2 regions of the Streptomyces sp. NPDC001231 genome follow, and region 2 is predicted to be linked to the other one. Evidence: riboswitches for the same ligand, from Rfam matches in the RefSeq annotation. Region 2 holds a riboswitch; the other holds the start of a gene.
What was found. Region 2 has a riboswitch for ZMP and ZTP ahead of ACFY3J_RS35840 (glycine hydroxymethyltransferase). Riboswitches for the same ligand answer to the same signal wherever they lie in the genome.

Region 1 (7,178 bases), on a different contig from region 2:
GAACTGCTGCCCGCCGCGGACGGCGACCCCGACGGGCCCGTCTCGGCCACCGTGTTCAAGGTCGAGCGGGGTCCGGCGGGGGAGAAGGTGGCGTACGCGCGGATGTTCTCCGGCACCCTCCGGGTACGGGACCGCGTCCCCTACGGCGACGCCCGCACGGAGGGCAGGGTCACCGCGATCGGCGTGTCCGACCACGGCACGGAGGTCCGCGCCGAGGCCGTGTCCGCGGGCCGCATCGCCAGACTGTGGGGCCTGGCCGACATCCGGATCGGCGACACGGTCGGCGAGCCCGGCAAGGTCTACGAGCACTTCTTCGCGCCGCCGACCCTGGAGACCGTCGTCGTACCGGGCCCCGGGGTGGACGGCGGGGCCCTGCACCTCGCCCTCACCCGGCTGGCCGAGCAGGACCCGCTGATCGGGCTGCGCCACGACGAGGTGCGGCAGGAGACCTCCGTCTCCCTGTACGGGGAGGTGCAGAAGGAGGTCCTCCAGGCCACGCTCGCCGACGAGTTCGGGCTGTGTGTCACCTTCCGGGAGACCACCCCGCTGTGCGTCGAGCGGCCGGTGGGCACGGGTGCGGCCGCGGAGTTCAACAAGAAGGACGGCAACCCCTTCCTGGCCACCGTCGGGCTGCGCGTCGACCCCGCGCCGGCCGGCTCCGGGGTGGACTTCCGCCTGGAGGTCGAGCTGGGCTCGATGCCGTACGCCTTCTTCAAGGCGGTGGAGGACACCGTGCGCGAGACCCTCGGGCAGGGGCTGCACGGCTGGCAGGTCACCGACTGCACGGTCACCCTGACCCACAGCGGATACTCGCCCCGGCAGAGCCACGCCCACCAGGGCTTCGACAAGAGCATGTCCAGCACCGGGGCCGACTTCCGGGGCCTGACCCCGCTGGTGCTGATCGAGGCGCTGCGCCGCGCGGGCACGCTGGTCCACGAGCCGGTGCACCGCTTTCGCGTCGAGGTCCCGGCGGACACGCTCGGCGCCCTGCTGCCGGTGCTGTCCGCACTGCGCGCCGTGCCGCGGACGACCGTCACCCACGGATCCGTGTGCCTCCTGGAGGGCGGCGTCCCGGCCGCCCGGGTGCACGCGCTGGAGCAGCGCCTGCCGGGGCTGACCCGCGGCGAGGGGGACCTGGAGAGCGCCTTCGACCACTACGCACCGGTCACGGGCGACACGGTCCCCGAACGCCCACGCACCGACCACAACCCACTGGACCGCAAGCAGTACCTGCTCAACCTGACACAGCGGGTGGGACGATGACGGCCGGCTGCCCGCCCGCCGCGGCCCACGACCTCGCACCCACCCTCCGGGGTCCGGGACGCGGTGGGCGGCACGGTGGTGGCGGTTCGGGCGTGGGCGGAGAGGCGGCGCCCCGTGTCGCCGCGTCACGCCGCGGAGTCCACCGGCAGCGCCGACGGCCTCCGGCGCGGCCGGAGCACCCGCCGGGTCGCGACATTCCCCGGACGGGCCCGCCGCCCCGTCCCGCCGGTCGCCGGGCGTCCGGTGGTCTCCGGGGCGGGCGGAGGACGGCGCCCTTGGGCCCTGTCGTCACATCCCGCCTGCCGTGCGACGCCTTGCACGCACTCCCCCGAGCTCTTCGAGCAGGGGGGACCCCAGCCGCGTTGCCCGATCGCCCACGTTGCTCCGCCACGAGGGCGCTCCGGCGCCGTGCGATCGCACGCACCGGACGCCGCGCGGCCCGCCCTTCGGGCGGACGACGGGAATGTGACCAACAACGCCTCAGGTCAATACACCTAGCGGGCGAGTTGTTCGACCGCGTTCAGGACCGGTGCAAGGCCGTTCTCCTCGCGGATTCGGGCGCCCAGGGCCCGTGCCCTTTCACGATGTCCGTGGCCACGGGTGGCGCGGACCAGGGCCGCGGCGAGGTTGTCCGCGGTGAGGCCGCGCAGCGGAACCGAGCAGGGTGCCACGCCGAGGCCGACGAGACGATCGGCCCAGAAGCCCTCGTCGAACTGGACGGGCACGGGCACCGCGGGGACGCCGGCCCGCAGCCCGGCCGCGGTCGTGCCCGCACCGGCGTGGTGCACCACGCCCGCCAGCCGCGGGAACAGGGCCGAGTGCGGGACCTCGCCGATGGTCAGCATGTCCTCGCCGGACGCCTCCAGCCCGGCCCAGCCCCGCTGGACCACACCGCGCAGTCCGGCCCGGCGCAGCGCGCGCACGATGGTGTCGCTGAGCCGCCCGGGGTCGGGCACGGTGGCGCTGCCCAGCCCCACGTAGACCGGCGGAGGGCCCGCGTCGAGGAAGTCCCACAGGCCGTCGGGGAGTTGGGTGTAACGGTCGTACGGCCACCAGTACCCGCACACCTGGAGCCCACTGCGCCAGTCGTGGGGCCTGGGCACCACGAGCGGGCTGAAGCCGTGGTACACCGGCCGGCGCTGCCCCCGGCGGATGCGGCGGCCGGTGCCCGCGCGGGCGGGCGGCAGCCCCAGCCGGGTCCGCACGGCGGGTACGGCCGCCGAGAAGACCCGTTCCACGGCCAGGTTCACTCCATGTCCGGCGAGGCGGTTCGCAGTTCCGCCCCAGTGACCGCCGCCCAGCAGCGGAGGCGCGAACTCCCTTGTGGGGGAGAGGGGTTGCAGATGGGCGCCAATACTGGGCAGGTTCATCGCCTCGGCGATGGCGTGCCCGACCGGCCCGAGCGAGCCGGCGAGCAGCAGTACGTCGCTCTTCTCGGCCGCCGCGATCAGATCGTCCGTCATCCGGGCGATGGCCGCCCGCACCAGCCCCACGGCCCGCAGCACCTTGCCCGTGCCGGAGGCGCTGCGGTGGAGTCCCCGGCCGCGCGAGGACTCCAACTCGGCCCGCGGGTCCACCGGCAGCGGGTGGAAGCCGAGGCCCGAGCCCGCGACCAGCGGTTCGAAGCATCCGTGCGTGACCAGGGTGACCTCGTGACCCGCGAGAGCCAGGCCGTGCCCCAGTCCGGTGAAGGGGGCGACGTCGCCCCGGGATCCCGCCGTCATGATCGCTACGCGCACGACGGTCAGTATGGCCGCGCGGCCGCCCGCCGCCCGTGAACGACCCGAGGGGTGTCGCACCCCTGTTCCGGCCCCGGTACGCCGGTCACACCCCGAGCTGCCGGGCGGCGGCCGTCACGGTCTGCTCCAGCAGTGTGGCGATCGTCATCGGGCCCACCCCACCGGGCACCGGGGTGATCAGCGAGGCCCGCGCCACGGCGGAGTCGAAGTCGACGTCGCCGACGTTGCCCGGGTTGTAGCCCGCGTCGATCACCACGGCGCCGGGCTTGACGTCCTCGCCGCGGATGAGCCGGGGCCGGCCCACCGCGGCGACCACGACGTCCGCCTCACGCACGGCGGCCGGTAGGTCCGCGGTCCGCGAGTGGCAGTACGTCACCGTCGCGTCCCGCGCGAGCAGCAGCATCCCCACGGGCTTGCCGAGGATCGCGCTGCGGCCCACCACGACGGCACGCCGGCCGCGCAGCTCGACGTCGTACGCGTCCAGCAGCCGCAGGATGCCGCCGGGCGTGCAGGACACGAACCCCGGCAGACCGAAGCTCATCGCCGCGAACGAGGCGCAGGTGACCCCGTCGACGTCCTTCTCGGGCGCGATCGCCTCGAACGCGGCCCGCTCGTCGATGTGCTCGCCGACGGGGTGCTGGAGCAGGATGCCGTGCACGGCGGGATCCTTGGACAGCGACCGCAGCGTGTCGACGAGTTCCTCGGTGGTGGTCGCGGCCGGCAGTGCCACATGGCGGGAGTCGATACCGGCCTTGCGGCAGCGGTTCTGCTTCATCCGTACGTAGGTGACGGAGGCGGGGTCCTCACCGACCAGCACCGTCGCCAGACAGGGCGTCGTACCGGTGCGCTCGGTGAGTGCGGCGGCCTTCCGCGCGGTCTCCTCGACGACACGGCGGGCGAGCGCGGTGCCGTCCATCGGACGGGCCTGGGACATGGTCCACTCCTGGGCGTTCGGGGAATTGCCCAGGCGCGCGGCTCACGACTCTGCGTGGGCCGCTCCCCGGTGGTGCTCCACCTCAGCGCCAGTCACGGCCCCGCCTCACCCTAACCGACACGGCCCGCCGCGGTCGAAGGCCGCGCAACGCCGTACGGTCCGGACGCGGCCGCGCCGCCCGCAGCAGCGAGCGGACCAGCGCGGCGGACGCCAGGCGGGACACCGCGGTCGCGGGCCCCGGCCGGCGCGACCGGGCCGAGTGGGGCCGGCCCAGGCCGGCGCGGGCCGAGAAGGTCCAGGTCAGACGGGAGCTGACCTGGAACCTCGCGGCTCTCCTGCCTATTCGTCCCATGCCTGGATCAGTATCTGCTCGGCGATCCTGCCGTCGCGCAACGAGACCATGGACTCCGCGAGGACACGGCCGCCGTCCGCGTACTGGCAGGACTCCACGTACGCCGCATGGTCGCCCTGCACGACGCACTGCTCCAGCCGGTGCGTCATGTCGCGGCCGTAGACGTCCTGGAGCATCGTGGCGATCTCGTCCCGGCCGTGCAGGACCTTGGGGTTGCTGGGCTGGGTGTCGCGGTCCACGATGCGGATCTCCGCGTCGTCCGTGTAGAGCGACAGCAGCGTGTCCGCCGTGTCTCCTTCGATGCCGCGGCGGAGCGTGTCGGTGTCGAAAGCGGGGCTTGCCGAGGTGGACATGACGGGACCTCCTGCAAGGGCCGCGACCCTTGGGAGGGACGGGCCGCGGCGGGCCTCACAGTTCGAGACTCCTCCGCCCCGGCGGGCGCGGCAAGCCCGGTCCGGGCGCTGAGCCTGACGGGTGAGCGCGGCCGCGGGCCCGTGTCCGGGCGGGCCCGGACGGTGTTGCCGAGGGCATGATCCGCACTCGCCGCATCGTCGCCGCCGTCGGACTCGCCGTCTCGGTCACGGGCCTGACCGCGCTGCCCGCGAGCGCCGCGGGCGCCCCGTCCGTCGGCGGGCTCCAGCCCCTCGGCCTGCTCGGCTCGCTCCCCGGGACCGGCGTCCCGGCCGACCACCGGGCCGAACTGCCCACGGTCTGTGAACAGCTCTCCGGGGCCGACCGCGTACGCGATCTCAACCAGGTGGGCCGGCTGAGCCAGGTCACCGGCCTGGTCTCGCCGGTCTTCGGGCCGGTTCCCCCCATCCAGCACTGATCCTCCGCCCCGCGGGCCGGGCCCCCGCGCCCCGCCCGTCCCCGCAGATCAGAGGCCCCTCGGTGTCCCTTACCGATCAGTCGGACGTAGGGTCGGGGGACGTACACCGCTCGACGGAAGGGACCACCACCATGGCGCAGGAAGTGCGCGGCGTGATCGCACCCGGCAAGAACGAACCGGTGCGGGTCGAGACGATCGTCGTGCCGGATCCGGGGCCGGGAGAGGCCGTCGTGCGGATCCAGGCCTGCGGCGTCTGCCACACCGACCTGCACTACAAGCAGGGCGGAATCAACGACGAGTTCCCGTTCCTCCTCGGCCACGAGGCCGCGGGCGTCGTGGAGTCGGTCGGCGACGACGTCACCGACGTCGCGCCCGGGGACTTCGTCATCCTCAACTGGCGGGCCGTGTGCGGCAAGTGCCGTGCCTGTCTGCGCGGGCGGCCCTGGTACTGCTTCGACACCCACAACGCGCGGCAGCGGATGACCCTGACCGACGGCACCGAACTCTCCCCGGCGCTGGGGATCGGCGCGTTCGCCGAGAAGACCCTGGTGGCGGCCGGTCAGTGCACCAAGGTCGACCCGTCGGTCTCCCCGGCGGTGGCCGGGCTGCTGGGCTGCGGCGTGATGGCCGGCATCGGCGCGGCGATCAACACCGGCAACGTCGGCCGCGGCGACTCGGTCGCCGTCATCGGCTGCGGCGGTGTCGGCGACGCGGCGATCGCCGGTGCGTACCTGGCGGGCGCGGCGAAGGTCATCGCCGTCGACATCGACGACCGCAAGCTGGAGACCGCCCGCACCATGGGCGCCACGCACACGGTCAACTCCAAGGAGAACGACCCGGTCGAGGCCATCCGCGAGCTGACCGGCGGCTTCGGCGCCGATGTCGTCATCGAGGCGGTCGGCCGCCCCGAGACGTACCGGCAGGCCTTCTACGCCCGTGACCTGGCAGGCACGGTCGTCCTGGTCGGCGTGCCGACCCCGGAGATGAAGCTGGAACTGCCGCTGCTGGACGTCTTCGGACGCGGCGGGGCGCTGAAGTCGAGCTGGTACGGCGACTGCCTGCCCTCCCGGGACTTCCCGATGCTCATCGACCTGCACCTGCAAGGACGCCTGCCGCTGGACAAGTTCGTCACCGAGACCATCCAACTGGACGAGGTGGAGAAGGCGTTCGAGCGGATGCACCACGGCGACGTGCTGCGCTCGGTGGTGGTGCTCTGATGGCCGCCCGTATCGAACGCCTCGTCACCTCCGGGCAGTTCACGCTCGACGGTGGCACCTGGGACGTCGACAACAACGTGTGGATCGTCGGCGACGACCATGAGGCCGTCGTCATCGACGCCGCCCACGACGCCGAGGCCATCGCCGCCGCGGTCGGCGACCGCCGGCTGACCGCCATCGTGTGCACCCACGCCCACAACGACCACGTCAACGCCGCCCCGGCGCTCGCCGACCTCACCGGCGCGACGATCTGGCTGCACGCCGACGACCTGCCGCTGTGGAAGATGACCCACCCGAACCGGGACCCCGACGAGCACCTGGTCGACGGCCAGGTCATCGAGGCGGCCGGCGCCGACCTGAAGGTCCTGCACACGCCCGGCCACGCCCCGGGCGCGATCTGCCTGTACGACCCCGGACTCGGCGTGGTCTTCACCGGCGACACGCTCTTCCAGGGCGGTCCCGGTGCCACCGGCCGTTCCTACTCCCACTTCCCGACGATCATCGACTCGATCCGCGACCGTCTGCTGACACTGCCGCCCGAGACGAAGGTCCTCACCGGCCACGGCGACGCGACCACCATCGGCGCCGAGGCCCCGCACCTGGAGGAGTGGATCGCCCGCGGGCACTGACGCGGGAGAACCGGGCCGGGAGCCCGGGTGGCGGGCCGCACGAGACCGGAAGGCGCTCGTGCGGCCCGCCCGCGTTTCACCGATTCCCGCGCCGAAAGGCGACAGAAGGTGTCCGGTTTCCCCGGCACTCTCGATGACGGCATCGACGGAAGACGCATCGGGAGGTCGGACATGCCGGGCCCACTGGAAGGCAAGGTCGCGCTGGTCGCGGGGGC
Region 2 (7,178 bases):
CACGGGGACGGAGCCGGTGCCGGACACCTGGGCGCGGGGGCGGCATCCAGGGGTGCGGGTGACCGTGGTGTGGGGGCTGACCGGGGTCGGGGGATGGCCGGTGACGAGCAGGCCGCCGGGAGGGGATGTGGCCGTGGAGCGGCAGGATCAGGTGATCGTGGCGGAGGACGGCACACCGTGGGTGCGCTCGGACCTGGCCCCGGACGTGGAGGACGACGACATCCGCTGGCACCGGGCGCCGCGGGACCTGTACGAACGGCTGGCCCCCACGGGGCTGCTGGACGACACGGACGGTGCGCCGTCCGGCAGCACTCCGGGCGGCCGGGGTGAACACTTGTGGTGGGCGGCCGGCGGGCTGGCCGCGGGGCCGGCGGCACGCTGCTGATATGCCGCGCGGCGGCCCGGCGCGGTGCCGGGCCGCCGCGGGAGGAACCACGTCAGGAGCTGATCGACCTGTGAGCCATGTGCCCTGCGAGTCCTACGAGCCCTGCGAGCCCTGTGCCGTGTGAGTCCCGTGCGGGGACGGGTCAGCCGAGGTCGATCTCCGGGTAGAGGGGGAAGCCCGCCACGAGGTCCGTGGCCCGGTGGGAGATCTCGTCCGCGATCTTCGGGTCGAGGACGTGCTGGGCCTTGGACGGGGTGCCCTTGCCGGTGGTGCCGGGCTCGGTGGCCGTCAGGACGCGGTCGATCAGGCCGGCGACCTCGTCCATCTCGGCGATGCCCAGACCACGGGTGGTCAGCGCGGGGGTGCCGATGCGGATGCCGGAGGTGTACCAGGCGCCGTTGGGGTCGGCCGGGATCGCGTTGCGGTTGGTGACGATGCCGGACTCGAGCAGGGCGGCCTCGGCCTGACGGCCGGTGAGGCCGTAGGAGGAGGCGACGTCGATCAGGTTGAGGTGGTTGTCGGTGCCGCCGGTGACGAGGGTGGCACCGCGGCGCGTCAGGCCCTCGGCCAGGGCGCGGGAGTTGTCGACGATGCGCTGGGCGTAGTCCTGGAAGGAGGGCTGCCGGGCCTCGGCCAGGGCGACCGCCTTGGCGGCCATGACGTGCGGAAGGGGGCCGCCGAGGACCATCGGGCAGCCCCGGTCGACCTGGTCCTTGAGGGAGTCGTCGCACAGGACCATGCCGCCGCGGGGGCCGCGCAGGGACTTGTGGGTGGTGGTGGTGACGATCTGCGCGTGCGGGACCGGGTCGAAGTCGCCGGTGAGAACCTTGCCGGCGACCAGGCCCGCGAAGTGGGCCATGTCGACCATGAGCGTGGCGCCTACCTCGTCGGCGATCTCGCGCATGATGCGGAAGTTCACCAGGCGCGGGTAGGCGGAGTAGCCGGCGACGATGATCAGCGGCTTGAACTCGCGGGCGGAGGCGCGCAGGGCCTCGTAGTCGAGGAGGCCGGTGGCCGGGTCGGTGCCGTAGGAGCGCTGATCGAACATCTTTCCGGAGATGTTCGGGCGGAAGCCGTGGGTGAGGTGTCCGCCGGCGTCCAGGGACATGCCGAGCATGCGCTGGTTGCCGAAGGCCTGGCGCAGTTCGGCCCAGTCCGCCTCGGAGAGGTCGTTGACCTGGCGGACCCCGGCCTTCTCCAGTGCGGGGGCCTCCACGCGCTGGGCGAGGACGGCCCAGAAGGCGACGAGGTTGGCGTCGATGCCGGAGTGCGGCTGGACGTAGGCGTGACGGGCGCCGAAGAGTTCCTTGGCGTGCTCGGCGGCCAACGACTCGACGGTGTCGACGTTGCGGCAGCCGGCGTAGAAGCGGCGGCCGATGGTGCCCTCGGCGTACTTGTCGCTGAACCAGTTGCCCATGGCCAGCAGGGTGGCCGGGGAGGCGTAGTTCTCGGAGGCGATCAGCTTGAGCATCTCGCGCTGGTCGGCGACCTCCTGGCCGATGGCGTCGGCCACGCGCGGCTCGACGGCGCGGATCACGTCGAGGGCGGCGCGGAAGGCGGTGGACTCGTTGGACAGGGGCGCGGTGTTCTCAGGCATCGGGACCTCCGGACGTGGCGTCGACGTTCACGTTACGGCCCAGGCGCACGGCACACTTTCCGCTCGGGCCGCTCCCTGATGGTCGGTCCCATCCCAGCGCGCCAGTCACGGCCCGTCGTCAGCCTACCGGGCGCACCCCACGGCGCAGTTCCCGCGTCCGCCATGCGAGCGAGGATAGGAAGGAGGACAACCTCCCCTTCCCGGGAGGCGACCCTCGTCCTCGGGAGCCGCCGTGACCGCCACGGAAGACCTCATCGCCACCGCCGACGCCCACAGCGCATACATCTACCACCCGCTGCCCGTGGTGATCGCCACGGCGGAGGGCGCGTGGATGACGGACGTGGAGGGCCGCCGGTACCTCGATCTGCTGGCCGGCTACTCGGCGCTGAACTTCGGGCACCGCAACCGGCGGCTGATCGAGGCGGCCAAGGCGCAGATGGAGCGGGTGACACTGACCTCGCGGGCCTTCCACCACGACCGGTTCGCGGCGTTCTGCGAACAGCTGGCGGAGCTGTGCGGCATGGAGTCGGTACTGCCGATGAACACGGGCACCGAGGCGGTGGAGACGGCGGTGAAGACGGCCCGGAAGTGGGGCTACCGGGTCAAGGGCGTGCCCGCGGAGATGGCGAAGATCGTGGTCGCGGGCAACAACTTCCACGGCCGGACGACGACGGTCATCAGCTTCTCCACCGACCCGCAGGCCAGGGCGGACTTCGGGCCGTACACGCCGGGTTTCGAGATCGTGCCGTACGGGGACCTCACGGCGATGCGGTCGGCGATGACGGAGAACACGGTCGCCGTGCTGCTGGAGCCGATCCAGGGCGAGGCGGGGGTGCTGGTGCCGCCGGCCGGTTATCTGCCGGCGGTGCGGGAGCTGACACGGGAGCGGAACGTGTTGTTCGTCGCCGACGAGATCCAGTCGGGGCTCGGGCGCACCGGCCGTACCTTCGCGTGCGAGCACGAGGGGGTGGTGCCGGATGTGTACGTGCTCGGGAAGGCGCTGGGCGGCGGGATCGTGCCGGTGTCGGCGGTGGTGTCCTCGCGGGAGGTGCTCGGCGTGTTCCGGCCGGGCGAGCACGGGTCGACGTTCGGCGGGAACCCTTTGGCGTGCGCGGTGGCGCTGGAGGTGATCGCGATCCTGCGCTCGGGCGAGTTCCAGGCACGGGCCGCGGAGCTGGGCGAGCATCTGCACCGCGAGCTGGAGCGGCTGGCCGACACGGGCCGGGTGCGGGCGGTGCGCGGACGCGGGCTGTGGGCGGGCGTGGACGTCGACCGTTCGCTGGGTACCGGGCGGGAGGTCGCCCGGAAGCTGATGGACCGGGGCGTCCTGGTGAAGGACACCCACACCTCGACGATCCGGATCGCCCCGCCGCTGGTGATCGGCGAGGAGGACCTGGACTGGGGACTGTCCCAGCTGCGGGCGGTGCTCGGCGCGTAGCGGGGTGACTCGGAGCCCGGCCGGAGCGGGTGGTGCGTGCGGCCGGATCGGGCGGCGCGCGGATCCACCGCTCCCCTAGAGTCGCTTCGTGCTCTTCGGAATGGTGTGCGCGCTCGGTGCGGCGGTGTGTTTCGGCACGGCGACGGTGCTCCAGGCCATCGCCGCGCGCGCCGCGGCGGACACCGGCGGGGGCGGGGACGCGGCGCTGCTGCTGCGCGCGGTGCGGCAGTGGCGGTACCTGGCGGGCCTGGGCCTGGACGGCCTCGGGTTCCTGCTCCAGATCGCGGCCCTGCGCTCACTGCCGATCTACGTGGTCGGCGCGGCCCTCGCCGCCAGCCTCGCGGTGACGGCGGTGACCGCGTCCCGGCTGCTGCGGGTGCGGCTGAGCGCGGTGGAGTGGTCGGCGGTGGGCGTCGTCTGCGCCGGTCTGGCCATGCTGGGGCTGGCCTCGGGCACGGAGGGCCGCGAGGACGGCTCGGCGGCGCTGAAGTGGGCGATGCTCGGGGCGGCGCTGGCCGTGCTGCTGCTCGGAGCGGTCGCCGGCCGCCTGCCCGAACGCGTCCGTGCCCTGCTGCTGGGCCTGGGCGCGGGCTTCGGGTTCGGCGTGGTCGAGGTGTCGGTGCGGCTGATCGACTCGCTCGCCCCGTCGGCGCTGTTCACCAACCCGGCGGCCTACGCCCTGCTCCTCGGCGGGGGAGCCGCCTTCCTGCTGCTGACCTCGGCCCTCCAGCGCGGTTCGGTGACCACGGCCACCGCGGGCATGGTCATCGGCGAGACGATCGGCCCCGCGGCGATCGGGGTGGTGTGGCTGGGCGACCGCACCCGCGAGGGCCTGGCCTGGCTCGCGGTGCTCGGCTTCGCGGTGGCGGTGGCGGGCGCCCTGGCTCTGGCGCGGTTCAGGGAGGCGCCGGCCGAGGAAGGACCGGTCGAGAAGGTGCCTGCCGAGGAGGGGTGATCACCGCCCGACGGGCCGCCCGGCGGGCCGTCAGGGCAGCACCCGGCACAGGGCGTCCAGGGCCGCCGCCCACGCGTGGTCCGGCGGGGTGCCGTAGCCGACGACCAGGGCGTCCAACGGTGCCACGGCGGCCTGCTCGTGGTGGAAGCGGGACAGTCCGTGGAGGGCGAGGCCCTGCCAGGCGGCCGCCTGGACCACCGCGGCTTCGGTGCCGGGCGGCAGGCGCAGCACGGCGTGCAGTCCGGCGGCGATGCCGGTGGGGCGGACGTCGGGCGCGCGGGTGGCGAGGGCCTCGACCAGGGTGTCGCGGCGGCGGCGGTAGCGAAGGCGGGCCGAGCGCACATGGCGGTCGTAGGCGCCGGAGGTGATGAACTCCGCGAGCGTCAACTGGTCGAACACCCCGCAGGTGTCGGAGGGCCCCTTGGCGGCCGTGGCCTCCGCCATGAGGGAGGGGGGCAGCGCCATCCAGGCCAGGCGCAGGCCGGGGGCCAGGGACTTGCTCGCCGTGCCCAGGTAGACCACGCAGTCGGGGTCCAGTCCCTGGAGCGCGCCGACGGGCTGGCGGTCGTAGCGGAACTCGCCGTCGTAGTCGTCCTCCAGGATCAGGCCGCCGGTGCGCCGGGCCCAGTCCGTCACGGCCGCGCGCCGGTCGGGGTGCAGGGGCACGCCCATCGGGAACTGGTGGGCGGGGGTGAGCAGGACCGCTCCGGGGCCGCTCAGTTCGCCGGTGACCGTGCCGAGTTCGTCGAAGGGCAGGGGAAGGGTGCGCAGGCCCGCGCGGGTCAGGAGGTCCCAGTGCACGTCGAGGCCGTACGACTCGACGGCGACCGTGGTGACGCCGCGGGCCCGCAGCACCGTGCCGAGGATCCGCAGTCCGTGTGAGAAGCCCGCGCACACCAGCAGGTGGTCGGGGTCGGTGCGGACGCCCCGGACCCGGGCGAGATGGCCGGCCAGCGCGGTGCGCAGTTCGGGCCGGCCGCGCGGGTCGCCGTAGCCGAGGGCGTGGTGGGGGGCGGCGGCCAGGGCACGGCGGGCGGCCTTGAGCCACTGGGTGCGGGGGAAGGAGGCGAGGTCCGGGGTGCCGGGGACGAGATCGTGGACGGGGCGGGGGCGTTCGCGCGGGTGGCGTGCCGCGCCGGTCTGCCGGACGTCCGCGCTCGGCGACGGCCCGAACGGCGAGGCGGGTGCCCCCATGGCCACGCGTGTGCCCGAGCCCTGGCGGGCGGTGAGCCAGCCCTCGGCGACCAGGTCGGCGTAGGCATCGGCGACCGTGTTGCGGGCGATGCCCAGGTCGGCGGCGAGGGTCCGGGAGGAGGGCAGCCGGGTTCCAGGGGCCAGACGGCCGGTGCGGACCGCCTCGCGCAGGGCGTCGGTGAGGCCGCGGCGCACACCGGGACCGGCCGGTTCCAGATGCAGGTCGACGCCCAGAGTGGCCCATGATTCCGCCATGGAAATGGACCATACTCCTGGGCTGCTTCGCTCATAGGGTCGGGCGTATGGCTACGACGACGAACACCGGCGAACACACGGACACCACCGAAGGCGCCCCCGCGTACGCACCCGAGCACGAGCCCCGTATGCAGTGGGCCAAGCACGCCCCCGAGGTCTACAAGGCGATGGTCCGGCTGGACGCGGCCGCGGGACAGGGCCTGGAACCGCGGCTGCGCGAGCTGGTCAAGATCCGGGCCTCGCAGCTGAACCACTGCGCGTTCTGCCTGGACATGCACACCAAGGACGCGCTCGCGGCCGGCGAGAGCGTGGAGCGGATCGTGCAGCTCGGTGCCTGGGAGGAGTCGCGGCACTTCTACACGGAGAAGGAGCTCGCTGCGATCGAGCTGACCGAGGCCATCACGGTCCTCACCGACGGCTTCGTGCCGGACGAGGTGTACGAGAGGGCGGCCGCGCACTTCGAGGAGGCCGAGCTGGCCCACTTGATCGCCTCGATCACGGTGATCAACGCCTGGAACCGGTTCGGTGTGACGGCCCGCGCGGTCCCGGGCCACTACACGCCGGGGCAGTACAAGTGACGACCCCGGTCCAGGGTCCGGCCGGGCCCCTGGACCGGGAGGCCCGGCGGGCCCCGTCCGCGCTCAGGGCAGCCACGCCTTCCATGTGGACCGGTGGCCGTCCACCCACTTCTTCGCCGCCTCGGCCGGGGTGAGCTTCCGGTCGGCGATCATCAAGGAGACCTGGTTCTGGTCCTCGGTGGTCCACTTGAACTTCTTCAGGAAGGCGGCCGCCGCGCCGCCGGACCGGGCGAAGTCGGCGTTGAGGTACTTGCGCAGCGCCGTGTGCGGGTGGGCGCAGGCGACCTTGGCCGCGTCCTCTTGGCGAGATACGTCGGCTTCCGCGGCGACGAGGTCGGCGAAGTAGCGGAAGGCACCCTGAAGGCACCCTCGCCGCCGTCGAAGGTACGGCGGCGGCCTCAACGGCCACGTCCGCGTCCTATTCGTCACCCTCCGCGACCACGGCGAACGGAGCCGCGTCCGCGGGGTCGAGGATCTCGCGTGTCGCGCCGCCGATCGCCTCGCGCCACTCCCCGCCCGCGTGGATAGTGCCGCGCGCACCATGTCCCGCACTGTCCGCCATGATCGGTACGGCCTTCCGCTCCTGCTCAGTTGACCTGCGTCACGTCGCGCCCTGCGCAGGGGGAGTGAGCGGGCACCTGCCCCCTTCCTCGAGGTCCATGCCCTACCGATGACCGGACATGCTCCGAGTCACGGAAGTCGGGGAAATTGCTGGACAAAAAGGAAGACGCGCGGGTGTCGGGAGCGGCGGTGGATCAGTCTGCGCAGGTGGCGGA

Region 1: it holds a riboswitch for ZMP and ZTP, as region 2 does, so the genes downstream of both, ACFY3J_RS05930 (bifunctional 5,10-methylenetetrahydrofolate dehydrogenase/5,10-methenyltetrahydrofolate cyclohydrolase) here and ACFY3J_RS35840 (glycine hydroxymethyltransferase) in region 2, are expected to answer to the same signal.

Annotation. Positions count from the first base shown of each region.
Region 1 is NZ_JBIAXS010000003.1:302,622-309,799, forward strand. Features, by position in the region: gene ACFY3J_RS05920 (GTP-binding protein) at 1-1,263, shown strand, start outside; gene ACFY3J_RS05925 (glycosyltransferase) at 1,758-2,987, opposite strand; gene ACFY3J_RS05930 (bifunctional 5,10-methylenetetrahydrofolate dehydrogenase/5,10-methenyltetrahydrofolate cyclohydrolase) at 3,088-3,936, opposite strand; ZMP/ZTP riboswitch at 3,957-4,042, opposite strand; gene ACFY3J_RS05935 (nuclear transport factor 2 family protein) at 4,276-4,641, opposite strand; gene ACFY3J_RS05940 (hypothetical protein) at 4,818-5,117, shown strand; gene ACFY3J_RS05945 (S-(hydroxymethyl)mycothiol dehydrogenase) at 5,249-6,334, shown strand; gene ACFY3J_RS05950 (MBL fold metallo-hydrolase) at 6,334-6,963, shown strand; gene ACFY3J_RS05955 (SDR family oxidoreductase) at 7,135-7,178, shown strand, end outside.
Region 2 is NZ_JBIAXS010000045.1:15,882-23,059, reverse strand. Features, by position in the region: partial or broken gene ACFY3J_RS35845 (hypothetical protein) at 1-459, shown strand, start outside; gene ACFY3J_RS35840 (glycine hydroxymethyltransferase) at 528-1,982, opposite strand; ZMP/ZTP riboswitch at 2,013-2,101, opposite strand; gene rocD (ornithine--oxo-acid transaminase) at 2,215-3,420, shown strand; gene ACFY3J_RS35830 (hypothetical protein) at 3,521-4,375, shown strand; gene ACFY3J_RS35825 (PLP-dependent aminotransferase family protein) at 4,406-5,824, opposite strand; gene ACFY3J_RS35820 (carboxymuconolactone decarboxylase family protein) at 5,872-6,402, shown strand; partial or broken gene ACFY3J_RS35815 (glycine betaine ABC transporter substrate-binding protein) at 6,466-6,699, opposite strand; gene ACFY3J_RS35810 (hypothetical protein) at 6,821-6,964, opposite strand; gene ACFY3J_RS35805 (hypothetical protein) at 7,158-7,178, opposite strand, start outside.